DNA from 3 places in the Variovorax sp. EBFNA2 genome. Region 2 is predicted to be linked to each of the others. Evidence: riboswitches for the same ligand, from Rfam matches in the RefSeq annotation. Region 2 holds a riboswitch; each other region holds the start of a gene.

What was found. Region 2 has a riboswitch for glycine ahead of RZE79_RS03435 (D-amino acid dehydrogenase). Riboswitches for the same ligand answer to the same signal wherever they lie in the genome.
Region 1: it holds a riboswitch for glycine, as region 2 does, so the genes downstream of both, gcvT (glycine cleavage system aminomethyltransferase GcvT) here and RZE79_RS03435 (D-amino acid dehydrogenase) in region 2, are expected to answer to the same signal.
Region 3: it holds a riboswitch for glycine, as region 2 does, so the genes downstream of both, RZE79_RS24205 (ABC transporter substrate-binding protein) here and RZE79_RS03435 (D-amino acid dehydrogenase) in region 2, are expected to answer to the same signal.

The regions. Positions count from the first base shown of each region.
Region 1 is NZ_CP138496.1:2,567,831-2,573,747, reverse strand. It holds gene RZE79_RS12000 (hypothetical protein) at 86-565, shown strand; gene RZE79_RS11995 (hypothetical protein) at 662-1,198, shown strand; gene RZE79_RS11990 (N-acetylmuramoyl-L-alanine amidase) at 1,293-1,970, shown strand; glycine riboswitch at 2,020-2,110, shown strand; glycine riboswitch at 2,123-2,227, shown strand; gene gcvT (glycine cleavage system aminomethyltransferase GcvT) at 2,275-3,450, shown strand; gene gcvH (glycine cleavage system protein GcvH) at 3,522-3,893, shown strand; gene gcvP (aminomethyl-transferring glycine dehydrogenase) at 3,954-5,917, shown strand, end outside.
Region 2 is NZ_CP138496.1:773,530-779,446, forward strand. It holds gene RZE79_RS03430 (FIST C-terminal domain-containing protein) at 1-438, shown strand, start outside; gene RZE79_RS03435 (D-amino acid dehydrogenase) at 458-1,759, opposite strand; glycine riboswitch at 1,851-1,957, opposite strand; glycine riboswitch at 2,002-2,091, opposite strand; gene rfbB (dTDP-glucose 4,6-dehydratase) at 2,210-3,289, shown strand; gene rfbD (dTDP-4-dehydrorhamnose reductase) at 3,286-4,176, shown strand; gene rfbA (glucose-1-phosphate thymidylyltransferase RfbA) at 4,219-5,106, shown strand; gene rfbC (dTDP-4-dehydrorhamnose 3,5-epimerase) at 5,103-5,651, shown strand; gene RZE79_RS03460 (glycosyltransferase family 4 protein) at 5,822-5,917, shown strand, end outside.
Region 3 is NZ_CP138496.1:5,152,027-5,157,943, reverse strand. It holds gene RZE79_RS24210 (NADP-dependent isocitrate dehydrogenase) at 1-1,662, opposite strand, end outside; glycine riboswitch at 1,929-2,053, shown strand; gene RZE79_RS24205 (ABC transporter substrate-binding protein) at 2,195-3,778, shown strand; gene RZE79_RS24200 (ABC transporter permease) at 3,801-4,742, shown strand; gene RZE79_RS24195 (ABC transporter permease) at 4,763-5,734, shown strand; gene RZE79_RS24190 (ABC transporter ATP-binding protein) at 5,738-5,917, shown strand, end outside.

The sequences.
Region 1 (5,917 bases), 1.8 Mb from region 2:
GCCCTCTTTCACTGCCAGAATCGACGCAAGCTTCGACGTCGAGCCTGACAGACAAGAAGAAGGAAAGAGGAAGGAGAAGGACGCCATGCATCGAATCGCCGCCCAAGGTTGCAGCCTCGCAGCCATCGGCCTGCTGGCCACGGCCGGTCTCGCGGCCCCACCGGCCGCCGCGCCTGTGCCGTCGTCGGCGGCAGCACCCGTCGTCGCCGCGAGCCCCGTCGCCCATCTCGCTGAAGTGGAAGCCGCGGTGCGCGCCTGGGCGGCGGCCTGGTCCGCGCGCGATGTCGAGCGCTACCTCGCCGCCTATGCGCCCGACTTCACCCCCGCGCGCGGCCAGACCCGCGAACGCTGGGAGGCCGACCGGCGCGCCCGCATCACGGGCAAGTCGCGCATCAGCGTGGGCATCGAGGGGCTGGTGATCAGCATCCAGGGCACGTCGGCCAGCGCGGAGTTCCGGCAGGTCTATCGCGCCGATGCGCTGACCGAAACCGACCGCAAGACGCTCGAGCTGCAACGCATGGGCACGCGCTGGCTGATCCGCAAGGAAAACAGCGCGGGCAACTGATCCGCGCCGCCATTTCCCTGTAAGGCAAATGGTTCACGAAGGTGTCACCACTTGCAACGATGCTGCAGCCTTCGACCTCCGAAAGCTGTGGCTGCCATGTTCCCCACCAAGACCGAGAAGGCCCGCGACGAACTCCAGGCCGGGCAGCGCACGCTCAGCCAGCGTGAGCGCGCCCTGCTGCTCATGGCCGACGGGCGGCGCTCGCTGACCGACTTCAGTCCGCTCTTCCCGAGCCGCGGCGAGGCCGAGCAGGCGATCCAGGGCCTGATGCAGCGCGGCTACCTCCAGGACGCGCGGCCGGTGCCGGTCCAACCGCCGCCCGTTCCCACGTCCGCTCCGACCGCCGAGCCGATCCAGGTCGCCACCTCGGCCGACAGCTTCGACGGCAAGCGCTCGCTGGCCACCACGCGCATGTTCCTGTTCGACATCTGCGAGCGCATGTTCGTGCGCCGCGACCCGCGCTTCGCCAACCAGATGCGCGACGCCCTGCGCGAGGCGCGCGACCGCGAGGCCATGCTGACCATCGCTGCGCTGATGCTCTCCGAGATCGAGAAGGCCGCCGGCCCCGAGCGCGCCGACTCGCTGCGCGAGCGCATCGACAAGCTGCTGCCGCTGGCCGAAACCGTGCACTGAACCTGGCGGCTGCGGGTCGCCATCCCTCAACCAGGGGACGCGGGCCCCCAGGGCTGCTTGCTAGAACCCAACTCCCAAAACAAGGAGGTTCAGCATGCCGAGTCCGAAGAGCTATCACTTCACGCTTCCCAAGTCGAAACGACCGGGCGAAGTCTCCCTCAACGAGCCGTGGTACCCCGGCGTGCAGCCCTACTGGCCGACGTGCACGACGAAGCGATCGGTCGATCCGATCATGGGCATCACCACGGTGGTCATTCACGCAACGGCCGGTGGGTCGTCTGCCGGCGCCATCTCGGTGATGAAAAAGCCGACCGATGCCGCCTCGTTCCACTGGCTGGTTCCCGATGAAGATGAGGACCAGCACGGCGAACTCGTCTGGGCCTGCGTGCCGGAGGCGCTCGCGGCATGGCACGTGCGCAATGCGGCCTCGCATCCCGATGTGAACGACGGCGCCAAGCGCGTCAACCACTGGTCGCTTGGCATCGAGGTCGTGAACAAGCAGGAGCTCGACCCGTTCTCCCCTTGGCAAGTCGAAATCACGGCCCGCATCGTTCGCCATTGCTGGGCCAAGTACCCCAACCTCGCCCACGTGGTCTCGCATGCCAAGCTGGACCCGGACCGCCGCACCGACCCCGGCACCTTGTTCGATTGGGAGCGCTTCAAGCATCTGGTGCTGAATGGCGAGGCCGATGCCATTCCCGTGGCGGTCGCTTCCGCCAAGCCGCTCTCTGAACTGCCGGCGTCCGAGGCGCTGGGGTGCTGCCACACCTGAGGCCCCCACGAGCACTTCGACACCAGCCCCGGCCCCGCGATCCACTACACTCGCCGGGTCAGGAGAGAGCCCCGCATGACGGGGCCGCCGAAGGCGCAGGGGATCCCCGAACGCTCAGGCAAAAGGACTGACAAGACGCCGGCCACCACCGGCGTTTCCTTGCTGGAGAGAGGCCGTGGCATTGCATGCGGCCCACCGAAGGAGCAAACCCCGATCGTGGGGCGAATCTCTCAGGTAAAGCGGACAGCAGGGGTGGCCCGTGGCGTTGCAGCCATGGATTTCGACTGCCCCTTTGGAGTGCCCCGTGGCTGCTTCTTCCGCTTCCTCCGACGCCCAACTTCTCAAGACACCGCTGTACGACCTCCACGTGGAGCTCGGCGCGCGCATGGTGCCTTTCGCCGGCTATTCGATGCCGGTCCAGTACCCCGCCGGCCTGATGGCCGAGCACAAGCACACGCGCGATGCGGCCGGCCTGTTCGACATCTCGCACATGGGCCAGCTGCGCCTCGTCGGCCCCGACGCCGCCGCCGCCTTCGAAACCCTGATGCCCGTCGACGTGGTCGACCTGCCGGCCGGCAAGCAGCGCTACGGTCTGCTGCTGAACGACGAGGGCGGCATCCTCGACGACCTGATGTTCTTCAACGAAGGCCACGGTTCGCTCTTCGTGATCGTCAACGGCGCCTGCAAGGTGGCCGACATCGCCCACATCCAGCAGAAGATCGGCGCGCGCTGCGAGGTGCAGCCCCTGCCCGACCACGCCTTGCTCGCGCTGCAGGGCCCGCAGGCTGCGGCCACGCTGGCGCGCCTGTCGCCCGGCATCGAGCGCTTCGTGTTCATGACGGGCGGCGCGGTGCAGATCGGCGGCATCCCCGCCTTCGTCACCCGCAGCGGCTACACCGGCGAAGACGGCTTCGAGATCTCGGTGGCCGGCAAGGACGCCGACGCCCTCGCCCGCCTGCTGCTCGCGCAGCCCGAAGTGAAGCCTGTCGGCCTGGGCGCGCGCAACTCGCTGCGGCTCGAAGCCGGCCTGTGCCTGTACGGCAACGACATCGACACCACCACCACCCCGGTCGAAGCCTCGCTTAACTGGGCGATCCAGAAGGTGCGCCGCGCCGGCGGTGCGCGCGAAGGCGGCTTTCCGGGCGCGGCCAAGGTGCTGGCCCAACTGGCCGCCGTCGCCTCGGGTGCGGCCGGCCACACCGACCACGAGACGCTCACGCGCAAGCGCGTCGGCCTCGTGGCGCTGGAGCGCATTCCGGTGCGCGACGGCACGCTGCTGCAATCGCTCGAAGGCCAGGACATCGGCACCGTCACCAGCGGCCTGCTCGGCCCCACAGCCGACCGCTGCGTCGCCATGGGCTACGTGGCTGCTGCCTTTGCCGAGCCCGGCACGCGCGTGCAGGCCATCGTGCGCGGCAAGCCGGTGCCGATGGAGGTGTCGACGATGCCTTTCGTGCCGACGCGCTACTACCGCGGCTGACCGCCACTGAACACCGCAGACCCGGCTAGGCTCTGCACCCCGATTCCATTTTTTCCACGAGGAGTTTTTTCATGAGCATCAAATACACCAAGGACCACGAATGGGTGGCGGCTGAAGGCGGCGCCGCCACCGTCGGCATCACCGTGCATGCGCAGGACGCGCTGGGCGACGTGGTGTTCGTCGACCTGCCCGAAGTCGGCAAGACCTTCGCACAGGGCGAGGTCGCCGGTGTGGTCGAGTCGGTGAAGGCCGCCGCCGATGTGTTCATGCCCGTGTCGGGCGAGATCACCGAAGTGAACGAAGCGCTGCGCGCCGACCCGTCGCTGGCCAACAGCGACCCGCTGGCCTCCGGCTGGTTCTTCAAGGTCAAGCTGAGCGAGCCCGCGCAGCTCGACGCCCTGCTCGACGCGGCCACCTACGACAAGTTCGCCGCCGAATCCTGATCCGCTGAACCGCAGCAGTTTCTTCGCACCTTCGTTCCTTCCCCCCGAGCCTTCACCGCCATGCCGATTCCCGCCCTTCCCTCTTTGCAAGAACTAGAGAACGCCGAAGAATTTCTCGCCCGCCACATCGGCATCGATGCAGCGGACGAGGCGCGCATGCTGCCGGTGATCGGCTCGGAAACGCGTGCGGAGCTCATCGACGGCATCGTGCCGGCGGCCATCCGCCGCGCGAAGCCGATGCGCCTGCCCGCGCCGGTGACCGAAGCCGACGCGCTGGCCGAGCTGAAGACGCTGGCGTCGAAGAACAAGGTGTTCAAGAGCTTCATCGGCCAGGGCTACTACGGCACGCACACGCCGGGCGTGATCCTGCGCAACATCCTGGAGAACCCCGCCTGGTACACGGCCTACACGCCCTACCAGGCCGAAATCTCGCAGGGCCGCATGGAAGCCCTGCTCAACTTCCAGACGATGGTGTGCGACCTCACGGGCATGGCCATCGCCAACGCCTCGATGCTCGACGAGGCCACGGCAGCCGCCGAGGCCATGACGCTCGCCAAGCGCAGCGTGAAAAGCAAGAGCAACGTGTTCCTGGTGTCGGGTGATTGCCACCCGCAGACCATCGAGGTCATCAAGACGCGCGCCGCGCCGCTGGGCATCGAAGTCAAGGTGAGCACCGTGTCGGAAACGCTGCCGCACCTGATGGTGAGCGGCGAGTTCTTCGGCGTGCTCGCACAGTACCCCGCCACCACCGGCCACGTGCACGACCTGCGCCCGCTCGCGGGCCACGCACACCAGTGCGACGCCGCCTTCATCGTCGCGGCCGACCTGCTGGCGCTGACTCTCTTGGTCGCCCCCGGCGAGTTCGATGCCGACATCGTCTGCGGCACCACGCAGCGCTTCGGCATGCCGCTGTGCAACGGCGGCCCGCACGCCGCCTACCTGGCCTGCCGCGATTCGTTCAAGCGCTCACTGCCCGGCCGCCTCGTCGGCGTGAGCGTCGACACGCACGGCCAGCCCGCCTACCGCCTCGCGCTGCAGACGCGCGAGCAGCACATCCGCCGCGAGAAAGCCACCTCCAACATCTGCACCGCGCAGGTGCTGCCGGCCGTGGTCGCCAGCATGTACGCCGTGTACCACGGCCCCGACGGCCTCACGCGCATTGCCCAGCGCGTGGCCGTGCTCACCGCCATCCTCGCCAGGGGCCTGTCGCAGATGGGCCGCGAGCCGGTGAACACCACCGCCTTCGACTCGCTGACGATCCGCACCGGCGACGACACGGCCGCGATCATCGAGCGTGCGCAGGCCGGCGGCGTCAACCTGCGCCAGCGCCTGCAGCAGCACCTGGGCATCTCGCTGGACGAAACCACCACGCGCGCCGACATCGAAACCCTGTGGGCGCTGTTCGTGCCCGCCGGCACCGCGATGCCGCGCTTCGACGAACTGGCCGAGAGCACCACGCCGCTGATTCCCGACGACCTGCGTCGCACCAGCGCCTTCCTCACGCACCCGGTGTTCAACACCCACAAGAGCGAAACCGCGATGCTGCGCTACATCCGCAGCCTGTCGGACAAGGACCTCGCACTCGACCGCAGCATGATCCCGCTGGGCAGCTGCACCATGAAGCTCAACGCGACCAGCGAGATGATCCCCATCACCTGGCCCGAGTTCGCGAACATCCACCCCTTTGCGCCCGCCGAGCAGCTGCAGGGCTACGCCCAGCTCGACGCGCAACTGCGCGCCTGGCTGTGCGAGGCCACGGGCTACGCGGGCATCAGCCTGCAGCCCAATGCGGGCTCGCAGGGCGAGTACGCGGGCCTGCTGGCCATCAAATCGTTCCACGAAGCCAAGGGCCAGGGCCACCGCAACATCTGCCTGATTCCCTCGTCGGCGCACGGCACCAACCCGGCCAGCGCCCAGATGGTGGGCCTGCAGGTGGTGGTGACGGCCTGCGACGCGCAAGGCAACGTCGACATGGACGACCTGAAGCGCGCCTGCGAAAAACACAGCGCCCACCTGGCCGCCGT
Region 2 (5,917 bases):
GACGTGCTGGTGCGCCACATCATCGGCCTCGATCCGACGCGCCGCGGCATCGCGATTGCCGACAACGCCGAAGCCGGCATGCGGCTGAGTTTCTGCCGCCGCAACGCGCAGGCGGCACGCGCCGACCTGATGCGCATCTGCGCCGAGATCCGCGAAGAGCTCGAGCCCGAAGAGCAGACGCTGGCCACCGCACGCGCCGTGGCGGCCGGCGAAGCCGAAGCCGCGCCGCATCCCGCGCGCCGCATCGCGGGCGCGGTGTACGTGAGCTGCTCGGGCCGCGGCGGTCCGCACTTCGGCGCACCGGGCGCCGAGCTGCAGATCGTGCGGCATGCGCTGGGCGACGTGCCGCTGGTCGGCTTCTTCGCCGCCGGCGAAATCGCGCGCCACCACCTGTACGGCTACACCGGCGTGCTGACGGTGTTCACTGCGCCGGACTGAGGTCCGGCGCCGGTCGCGTTCAGGCCGGCTGCAGTGCGCGTGGCGTTGGGGCCGGCATGCCGGCGAACGCGAAGTCGACCTCGGGTGCGAGCCCGCTCACGATGCGCGCGATCGACTTGCCCGAGCCGCAGGCGTGCGTCCATCCGAGCGTGCCGTGGCCCGTGTTGAGGAACAGGTTCGGCAGCTTGGTCTTGCCGATCAGCGGCACGTTGCTCGGCGTGGCCGGGCGCAGGCCGGTCCAGAACTGCGCGCGCTCGGTGTCGCCGGCGCCGGGGAAGAGTTCTTCGACGCGCCGCACGATGGCTTCGCAGCGCACGCGGTTCAGGTCGCGGTCGTAGCCGTTGAGTTCGGCCGTGCCGGCGATCCGCAGGCGGTCGCCCGATTCGGATGTGTAGCGCGAGAACACCAGCTTGTATTCGTCGTCGGTGAGCGAGACCTGGTGCGCCTTCGATGCGTCCTTCACGGGCAGCGTCACCGAGTAGCCCTTGGCCGGGTAGATCGGCAGGCGGATGCCCAGCGGCGCGGCGTACAGCGGGCTCAGCGAACCCATCGCGAGCACGAACGCATCGCCGCGGATGCGCTGGAAGCGGCCTTCGTTGTCGGTGGCCTCGATGTGGTCGATGCTGCCGCCGGCTTCGCGCAGCGCCGTCACGGTGTGGCTCATGAGGAACTTCACGCCGGCCGCTTCGGCCAGCTTCACGAGTTCGCGCGCGAAGCGGTTGGCGTCGCCCGATTCGTCTTCGGCGGTGTACGTGGCGCCGGCGAGTTGCGGGCGGATGTGGGCGAGGGCGGGTTCGATCTTGACGGCCTCGTCGGCCGAGATCACCAGGCGCTCGCAGCCCAGGGCGCGCATCTGCTCGGAAGGCTTGAGCGCGCCGTCGAATTCTTTCTGCGTCGTATAAAAGTGCAGGATGCCTTGCGTGCGCTGGTCATAGCTCAGGCCGGTGTCTCGACGCAATTGCTGCAACATTTCCCGGCTGTATGTACCGAGACGCACGATCTGTTCGATGTTGTGGCGGGTGCGCGCGGGGGTGCATTCACGCAAAAACTGCAGGCCCCAGAGCCACTGGCGCATGTCGGCGCGGATGCGAAAGAGCAGCGGCGCATCTTCCTTGCCGAGCCATTGCAGCACCTTCAGCGGCGCGCTCGGATTGGCCCACGGTTCGGCATGGCTGACCGAGATCTGGCCGCCGTTGGCGAAGCTGGTTTCGGCGGCCGGGGTGGCCTGCCGGTCGATCACGGTCACCTCGTGACCGAGTTGCTGGAGGTAGTAGGCCGACGTCACGCCGAGCAGGCCGGCGCCGAGAACGATCACACGCATTGCAAGTACCTTTGAGTTTGCAGCGCTTGAACGGCGGGCGTGGAGTGCTATTGAATGAATAGCAAGCAACCGGACGACCGCTGTCCAAGTTGCCGCTCCCCCTGTCCTCGGTACCTGAGAGATTCACCCTGCTGCACCCGCAGCGGGTTTGCTCCTTCGGTGCGCCACATGGCGTGGCGGCTCTCCAGACGGCTGTATCGATGAGTGCAGTACTGACCCCTTGCCGATGTTCCTTGTTTGCACCTGGAACTTCGTCGGGCCGACCTGAGCGTTTATGGGAGTTTGCGCCTTCGGTAGGGCCTCCGTGAGGCCCGCTCTCCTGCAATTGTTGGGGATTGTAGACGGGGCCTCTGACCGGGCCAAGTCCTGTACATAGGCACGTCACGCCGATGGGATAATTGACTGTTAATTTCGCGTAAAGCAAACTTTTTTCTACAGGCGGGGGACTTCATGATCCTGGTTACCGGCGGCGCAGGCTTCATTGGCGCCAATTTCGTGCTCGACTGGATCGCGCAGGGCGACGAGCCCGTCGTGAACCTCGACAAGCTGACCTACGCAGGCAACCTCGAGACCCTCGCGTCGCTCAAGGGCAACGCGAACCACGTCTTCGTGCAAGGCGACATCGGTGACAGCGCACTGCTCGATCGCCTGCTGGCCGAGCACAAACCCCGCGCAGTCGTGAACTTTGCCGCGGAATCGCACGTCGATCGCTCGATCCACGGCCCCGAAGACTTCGTGCAGACCAACGTGCTCGGCACCTTCCGCCTGCTTGAATCGGTGCGCGGTTACTGGAATGCGCTGCCGGCCGACCAGAAGGCGGCCTTTCGCTTCCTGCACGTGTCGACCGACGAGGTCTACGGCTCGCTCTCCAAGACCGACCCGGCCTTCACCGAAGAGAACAAGTACGAGCCCAACAGCCCGTACTCGGCCAGCAAGGCCGCCAGCGACCACCTCGTGCGCGCCTGGCACCACACCTACGGCCTGCCGGTGGTCACCACCAACTGCTCGAACAACTACGGCCCGTTCCACTTCCCCGAGAAGCTGATCCCGCTGATGATCGTCAACGCACTGGCCGGCAAGAACCTGCCCGTGTACGGCGACGGCATGCAGGTGCGCGACTGGCTCTACGTGAAGGACCACTGCAGCGCCATCCGCCGCGTGCTCGAAGCCGGCCGGCTTGGTGAAACCTACAACGTCGGCGGCTGGAACGAGAAGCCCAACATCGAGATCGTCAACACCGTGTGTGCGCTGCTCGACGAGCTGAGCCCGCGCGCCGACGGCAAGCCGTACAAGGAACAGATCACCTACGTCACGGACCGCCCGGGCCATGACCGCCGCTACGCCATCGATGCACGCAAGCTCGAGGCCGAGCTTGGCTGGAAGCCCGCCGAGACCTTCGACACCGGTATTCGCAAGACCGTCGAGTGGTACCTCGCGAACGGCGAGTGGGTGCGCAACGTGCAAAGCGGCGCATACCGCGAGTGGGTCGAAAAGCAATACGACGCCACGACGGCGAAGGCCGGCGCATGAAGCTGCTGCTGCTTGGCAAGGGCGGACAGGTCGGCTGGGAGCTGCAGCGCAGCCTCGCGCCGCTCGGCGAACTGGTCGCGCTGGATTTCGACAGCACCGACTTCCACGCCGACTTCAGCCGTCCCGAGCAGCTGGCCGAGACGGTGCGGGCCGTGCGTCCTGACGTCATCGTCAATGCCGCCGCGCACACCGCCGTCGACAAGGCCGAAAGCGAGCCCGACTTTGCGCGCAAGCTCAACGCCACCTCGCCCGGCGTGGTGGCCGAGGCCGCGCAGCAGATCGGCGCGCTGATGGTGCATTACTCCACCGACTACGTTTTCGACGGCAGTGGCACCAAGCCCTGGAAGGAAGACGACGCGACCGGCCCGCTCAGCGTGTACGGCCAGACCAAGCTCGAAGGCGAGCAACTGGTCGCCAAGCATTGCGCGAAGCACCTGATCTTCCGCACGAGTTGGGTCTACGCCGCACGCGGCGGCAACTTCGCCAAGACCATGCTGCGCCTGGCCAAGGAGCGCGACAAGCTCACGGTCATTGACGACCAGTTCGGCGCACCGACCGGCGCGGAGTTGCTGGCCGACATCACGGCGCACGCCATCCGCGCCACGCTGCAAGACCCGACCAAGGCCGGGCTGTACCACGCCATTGCAGGCGGCGAGACCAGCTGGCATGGCTACGCGCGCTTCGTGCTCGAGATGGCCCAGCAGGCTGGCGTCGAACTCAAGGCCGGCCCGCAGGCCGTGGAAGCCGTGCCCACCAGCGCCTTCCCGACACCCGCGGCGCGCCCGCACAACTCGCGGCTCGACACCACCAAGCTGCAGACCACCTTCGGCCTGCGCCTGCCGCCCTGGCAGGAAGGCGTCGCGCGCATGCTGCGCGAGACGCTCTGACGCCCGACTGATTTTTCCGGCTCCCTACAGAAGAAAACCCCCATGACGCAACGCAAAGGCATCATCCTCGCCGGTGGCTCCGGCACCCGCCTGCACCCGGCCACGCTCGCCATGAGCAAGCAGCTCCTGCCGGTGTACGACAAGCCGATGATCTATTACCCGCTGAGCACCCTGATGCTCGGCGGCATGCGCGACATCCTGATCATCAGCACGCCGCAGGACACGCCGCGCTTCCAGCAGCTGCTGGGTGATGGCAGCCAGTGGGGCATGAACCTGCAGTACGCGGTGCAACCGAGTCCCGATGGGCTGGCGCAGGCTTTCATCATCGGTGAGAAGTTCGTGGGCAATTCGCCGAGCGCGCTGGTGTTGGGGGACAACATCTTCTATGGGCATGACCTGGTGCATCTGCTGTCGGACGCCGATACGAAGCAGAGCGGTGCGACCGTGTTCGCGTACCACGTGCACGACCCCGAGCGCTACGGCGTGGTGGCCTTCGATGCCAGCGGCAAGGCCAGCAGCATCGAAGAGAAGCCCGTCAAGCCCAAGAGCAGCTATGCCGTGACGGGTCTGTACTTCTACGACAACCAGGTGGTCGACATCGCGAAGGCGGTGAAACCCAGCGAGCGCGGCGAGTTGGAAATCACGGCGGTCAATCAGGCGTATCTGGACCTCAACCAGCTCAATGTGCAGATCATGCAGCGCGGCTATGCGTGGCTGGATACGGGTACGCATGAAAGCCTGCTCGAAGCGGGGCAGTTCATTGCGACGCTGGAGCATCGGCAGGGGCTGAAGATTGCGTGCCCTGAAGAGATTGCTTGGCGCAATGGCTTCATCGATCGCGAACAGCTTGAGAAGCTGGCCGCACCGTTGCAGAAGAACGGTTACGGCAAGTACCTGAACCATTTGCTGGCTGAACAGGTGCGCTCGTGAATGTCATCCAAACCGAGATTCCCGACGTTTTGATCATCGAGCCGAAAGTCTTCGGCGATGCCAGAGGGTTTTTCTACGAGAGCTTCAATCAGCGTGCCTTCGAAGAAGCGGTCGGGTCGAAGGTTGACTTCGTTCAAGACAACCACTCAAGGTCGTCCAAGGGCGTGCTGCGGGGTTTGCACTATCAGGTCCAGCAAGCCCAAGGAAAGTTGGTGCGTGCGGTGCGAGGCGCGGTGTTCGACGTAGCTGTCGACATACGGCGCTCTTCGCCCACCTTTGGGCGTTGGGTGGGCGCGGAGTTGAGCGAAGGCAATCACCGGCAGCTGTGGGTTCCGCCGGGCTTTGCGCACGGATTCTTCGTTCTCACGGAATCTGCGGACTTTCTGTACAAGACGACCAACTACTACGCGCCGGAGCACGAGCGATGCATCGCCTGGAACGACGCGAGCCTGCAGATCGCATGGCCCGACATCGGCATGGCGCCGCAGTTGTCCAAGAAGGATGCCGAAGGCAAATCGCTTCAAGTGGCGGATGTCTTCGAGTAGGAAGAATTTTTTGTCTTCTTGCTGCATTTGAAATATTCCCGCTGCCTGTGAATGTGAGTTGCTTCTGATGGAGTGAACTGAATGACTCCGGCCCCATGCGCATTCGATCGACGGACAGAGGCCTGAGCGTGTGAACGCGAGGAAGCGCATCAATTTTCATGAAACCCGGAATGAATTTCAAAAAGCTACTGAAGCGCAGCGCTCAGCTTGTGAACGAGTATCGCGATGCCAGCTTGCTCCGGCAGTCGGACTTGTTCGATAAAAAA
Region 3 (5,917 bases), 2.1 Mb from region 2:
GGTCAGGTAGTCGCGCAGGATGTTGCCGGTGGCGCTGATGGTGTCCAGGCCGCGCACGACGCGCTCCAGCGTGTAGCGCATGGCACGCACCTGGCTCATGATCTGGATGTCCAGGCCCGTGGTGTCGTGCTCGTGCAGGTACATCTTGACCTTGGTGATCAGCTGCGCCTCGTGCGGGCGGTAGGCGTCGAGCCAGAACACGACCGGCATGCCGGAGTTGCGTGCGCGGTTGACGGCCAGCTTCACCCAGTCGCGAATGGCGGCGTCCTTGACCTGGCACATGCGCCAGATGTCGCCCTTTTCGACGTCTTCGCTCATCAGCACTTCGCCGGTGTCCAGGTCGGTGATGTTGGCCACGCCGTCTTCGGCGATCTCGAAGGTCTTGTCATGCGAGCCGTACTCTTCGGCCTTCTGGGCCATGAGGCCGACGTTGGGCACGGTGCCCATGGTCTTGGGGTCGAAGGCGCCGTGCCACTTGCAGAAGTTGATGATCTCCTGGTAGATGCGGGCGAAGGTCGATTCGGGCATCACGGCCTTGACGTCCTTCAGGCGGCCGTCGGCGCCCCACATCTTGCCGCCGTTGCGGATCATGGCGGGCATCGAGGCGTCCACGATCACGTCGTTGGGCGAGTGGAAGTTGGTGATGCCCTTGGCCGAGTCGACCATGGCCAGCTCGGGGCGGCCTTCGTGGCAGGCGTGCAGGTCGCGCTTGATCTCGTCCTGCGTGCTCTGGGGCAGCGTGGCGATCTTGTTGTACAGGTCGACCATGCCGTTGTTGACGTTGATGCCCAGCTCGTCGAACAGCTTGCCGTGTTTCTCGAAGGCTTCCTTGTAGAAGATCTTCACGCAGTGGCCGAACACGATGGGGTGCGAGACCTTCATCATGGTCGCCTTGACGTGCAGCGAGAACATGACGCCGGTCTTGTGCGCGTCTTCGATTTCCTTTTCATAGAAGGCCAGCAGGGCCTTCTTGCTCATGAACATCGAGTCGATGATTTCGCGGTCGAGCAGGGCGACCTTGGGCTTGAGCACGATGGTCTTGCCGCTCTTGGTGATCAGCTCCATCTTGACGTTGCGCGCGCGGTCCAGGGTCATGGACTTTTCGCCGTGATAGAAGTCGCCGCCGTGCATGTGCGAGACGTGCGAGCGCGAGGCCTGGCTCCACTCGGCCATGCTGTGCGGGTTCTTGCGGGCGTATTCCTTCACGGCGCGGGGCGCGCGGCGGTCGGAGTTGCCTTCGCGCAGCACGGGGTTCACGGCGCTGCCGGTGCACTTGTTGTAGCGCGCGCGGATGTCCTTGTCCTCGTCCGAGGTCGGGTTCTCCGGATAGTCGGGAATCTTGTAGCCCTTGCCCTGCAGTTCCTTGATGGCCGACTTGAGCTGCGACACCGAGGCGCTGATGTTGGGCAGCTTGATGATGTTGGCGTCAGGCCGCAGCGTGAGCTTGCCCAGTTCGGCCAGGTTGTCGGGCACCTTCTGGTCGTCGCTCAGGAACTCGGGGAACTCGCCCAGGATGCGGGCGGCCACCGAGATGTCGCTCGTCGTCACGTTGATGCCGGCCGGCGCGGTGAAGGCGCGCACGATGGGCAGGAAGGCGTAGGTCGCCAGCAGCGGCGCCTCGTCGGTGAGGGTGTAGACGATGGTGGGTTGCTTCGTGCTCATGCGCTTGCTTCCGTAGGTTCTGGGTTGTCGAGAGGGCTGAAATTTCATTGGGCGAAATGGACTTTCGCCGGAGCCCCCCATTGTCGCCCGGTCGGGCCGGGGCGCTGTCGGAGAAACCCCGATGACCCCGCTGCCGCGGCCCATGCCACCCCGTGGCACGCAAACTGCTTTGAAGAAAGCATCCAGGAGAAATGCCTAGCTCGATGCGTCGAGCTGGTGCATTACCGAAGGCGATAGCCCATAACGCTCAGGTCCCAAGACTGGATTTTTCTAACGCTGGAGAGCGCTGACCGGCCCCCTTGCAGGGGATCGAGGGCAGCCGCCGAAGGGGCAAGCCCTCGCGATGTGCGTGCAGGGTGAATCTCTCAGGCAAAAGGACAGCAGGGGCACGCCGCGCGATGCGCGCGGTGTGTCCGTGTTCGCTCCGGAGCCTTTCATTTTCATGACCTGTTTCCCGCACCGCCGCACGACGCCCGCGCCCCCGGCGTTGCCCGCGCGCGCGCCCCTCTTTTTTCAACCGGAGAACTGACCCATGCTGAAGACACGACAACTGAAAGCCCTGTTCGCAGGCGCCTTGCTGGCCGCGGCAGCGGCCTCCTCCTTCGCGCAGGACACCGGTAAGGTGCTGCGCCTCGTGCCGCAGTCCGACCTGAAGATCCTCGACCCGATCTGGACCACTGCCTTCGTCACGCGCAACCACGGCTACATGGTCTACGACACGCTCTTCGGCGTGGACGCCCAGGGCAAGGTGCTCCCGCAGATGGTCGACAAGTACACGACCAGCGCCGACGGCAAGACCTGGACCTTCACGCTGCGCAAGGGCCTGGCCTTCCATGACGGCAAGCCCGTCACCTCGGAAGACGTGCTCGCCTCGCTCAAGCGATGGGGCCAGCGCGACGGGCTGGGCCAGAAGATGTTCACTGCCCTGGACAAGACCGAGGCGGTCGATGCCAACAGCTTCAGGTTCGTCTTCAAGGAGCCCTTCGGCATGGTGCTCGACGCGCTGAGCAAGCCGTCGTCGAACCCGCCCTTCATCATGCCGGCGCGCGTGGCCGCCACGCCGGCCGACAAGCAGATCGACGACGCCACCGGCTCTGGCCCCTACATCTTCAAGAAGGACGAATACCGCCCCGGCGAAAAGATCGTCTACCTGAAGAACACCAGGTACGTGCCGCGCGCCGAGGCGCCGTCGGGCACGGCCGGTGGCAAGAACGTGTACGTCGACCGCATGGAGTGGATCGTCCTGAAGGACGCACAAACGCAGGCCAATGCGCTGGCCAACGGCGAGGTCGACATGATCGAGTGGGTGCCCTCCGAGCAGTACACCGCGCTCAAGAACAACCCCGCCATCACGCTCGACAGCCCCGTGTCGAAGGGCTCGTTCGCGCTGCACCTGAACCACCTGATTCCGCCCTTCGACAACCCGAAGATCGCGCAGGCCGCCTTCATGGCCATCAACCAGGAGGCGCTGATGCGCGCCCAGCTGGTGCACAAGGAGCTGTACAACGGCTGCGCGTCCATCTACCCCTGCGGCTCGGCCTTCGCCTCCGACAAGACCGGCTACTTCACCGGCAAGCCGCAGTTCGAAAAGGCCAAGGCGCTGCTCAAGGAGGCAGGCTATGACGGCAAGCCCGTGGTGCTGATGTACCCGGCCGATTTCGCGGTGCTCAACAAGTTTCCACCGGTGATGGCGCAACTGCTCAAGCAGGCCGGCTTCAACGTCGACATGCAGTCGATGGACTGGCCCACGCTGGTCACGCGCCGCGCCAAGAAAGACCCGGTTGCCAACGGCGGCTGGAACCTGTTCATCACCGGCTGGGGCATTGCCGACAACATGAACCCGATGTTCTTCGCGCCGCTCACGGGCAATGGCGAGAAGGGCTGGTTCGGCTGGGCCACCGACGACAAGCTGGAGCAGCTCAAGTCCGACTTCCTTGCCAGCAGCGACGAACCCCAACGCAAGGAGCTGGCCACCGCCATCCAGCAGCGCGTGTACGACACCGGCATCTACGCACCCATCGGCGAGTACAAGCCGCTCACGGCCTACCGCAAGGGCGTGGTGAGCGGCGTGGTGCGCTCGCCGGTCGCCGTGTTCTGGAACCTGAAGAAGAACTGACGCGGCCGGACCGGGAGTCACCATGCTGCTCTTTCTTGCACGCCGCATTCTCTCGACCGTGCCGGTGCTCGTCATCGTCGCGCTCATCGTGTTCCTGATGCTGCGGCTCGCGCCCGGCGACCCGGCTGCCGCCATCGTGGGCGACAGCGGCACCAGCGAGAACATCGCCAAGGTGCGCGAGCAGCTGGGGCTCAACCAGTCGCTGCCCGTGCAGTTCTTCCACTGGAGTGCACAACTGCTGCAGGGCAACCTCGGTGAGTCGTACTTCATGAAGAAGACGGTGGTGGAGCTGATCGGCCAGCGCATCGAAGCCACGGTGTCGCTCGCGGCCGTGACGCTGGTGGCCACCATCCTCATCGCGGTGCCGCTCGGCGTGCTCGCGGCGTGGCGCCACGGCGGCTGGCTCGACCGCATGCTGATGGGCTTCTCGGTCATGGGCTTTTCGATCCCCGCGTTCGTGATCGGCTACGTGCTCATCTGGATCTTTGCGCTGCACCTGCAGTGGCTGCCGGTGCAGGGTTACCAGCGACTGAGCCAGGGGCCTTTGCTGTGGCTCAAGCACCTGATCCTGCCGTCGATCACGCTGTCGATCATCTACGTGGCGCTGATCGCGCGCGTCACGCGTGCGGCCGTGGCCGAGGCGATGACCGAGGACTACATCCGCACCGCGCGCGCCAAGGGCATCTCCGAGACGCGGCTGCTGATGCGCCACGCGCTCGCCAACGCGGCCATTCCCATCGTCACGGTCATCGGCATCGGCATCGCGCTCCTGATCGGTGGCGTGGTGGTCACCGAAACCGTGTTCGCCATTCCGGGACTCGGGCAGCTCACGGTCGACGCGGTGCTGTCGCGCGACTTTCCGCTGATCCAGGGCATCACGCTGTTCTTTTCCGTCATCTACGTGCTCATCAATCTGCTGATCGACCTGAGCTACCTGGTGTTCGATCCCCGCATCCGGTACTGAACGAAGTGAACGAAAACACCATGACCGATTCGACCCTTTCCATGTCGGCCGCCACCGGCGCTGCAGCAGCAGTGGCGCCGGACATCGCCATCGAGCCGCTGGCACCGCAGAAACGCCGCTCGCTGCTCCAACGCATCCTGGCCGATTGGTCGGTGCGCGCAGGCGGCAGCGTGCTGCTGCTGCTCGTGCTGATGTCGCTGGCCGCGCCGTGGCTCGGCACCATCGACCCCACGGCCATCGACCCCGGCAGCGGCAACCTCATGCCCGGCACGCGCGGCGAGTTCAACAGCCTGGCCGGCGACACCTTCGAGCATCTGTTCGTGATGGGCACCGACAGCCTGGGGCGCGACATCTGGAGCCGCACGCTGTACGGCGCGCGCGTGTCGCTCACGGTGGGCGTGGCCGTGGCCGCGCTCGCCATGGTGCTCGGCATGCTCGTGGGCCTGCTGGGCGGTTACTTTCGCCGCATCGACAGCGTGATCATGCGGCTGATGGACGGCGTCATGGCCATCCCCGGCATCCTGTTCGCGATCAGTCTCGTGGCCTTGTTCGGCGGCAGCCTGCTCACCGTGGTGGTCGCCATCGCGGTGCCCGAGATTCCGCGCGTGGCGCGGCTGGTGCGTTCGGTGGTGCTCACGGTGCGCGAAGAGCCGTATGTCGAGGCGGCCATCGCGCTCGACACGCCGACCTGGAAGATCCTCGCGCGGCACATCCTGCCGAATGCGATTGCGCCGCTGATCATTCAGGCGACCTACGTGTGCGCCTCGGCGATCCTGGTGGAGGCCATTCTGTCGTTCCTCGGCGTGGGCCTGCCGGCGGACATGGCGACCTGGGGAAACATCATGGCCGAGGGCCGTGCGCAGTTCAACCAGTACCCGCACAACGTGCTGTTCCCGGGCATCTTCCTGGCGCTCACCGTGCTGGCGGTGAACATCCTGGGCGACGGACTGCGCGACACGCTCGACCCCAAGTTCAACAAGCGCGGAGGCTGAACCATGACGCAACAAGCCCCTGTCCTTTCCGTTCGCGACCTTGCCATCGCATTGCCGCGCGGCGGCGACCGGCCGCATGCGGTCGACAAGGTGTCCTTCGACGTGCCGCCCGGCAAGATCGTCTGCCTGCTCGGCGAATCGGGCTCGGGAAAATCGGTCATCGCCAATGCGGTGATGGGCCTG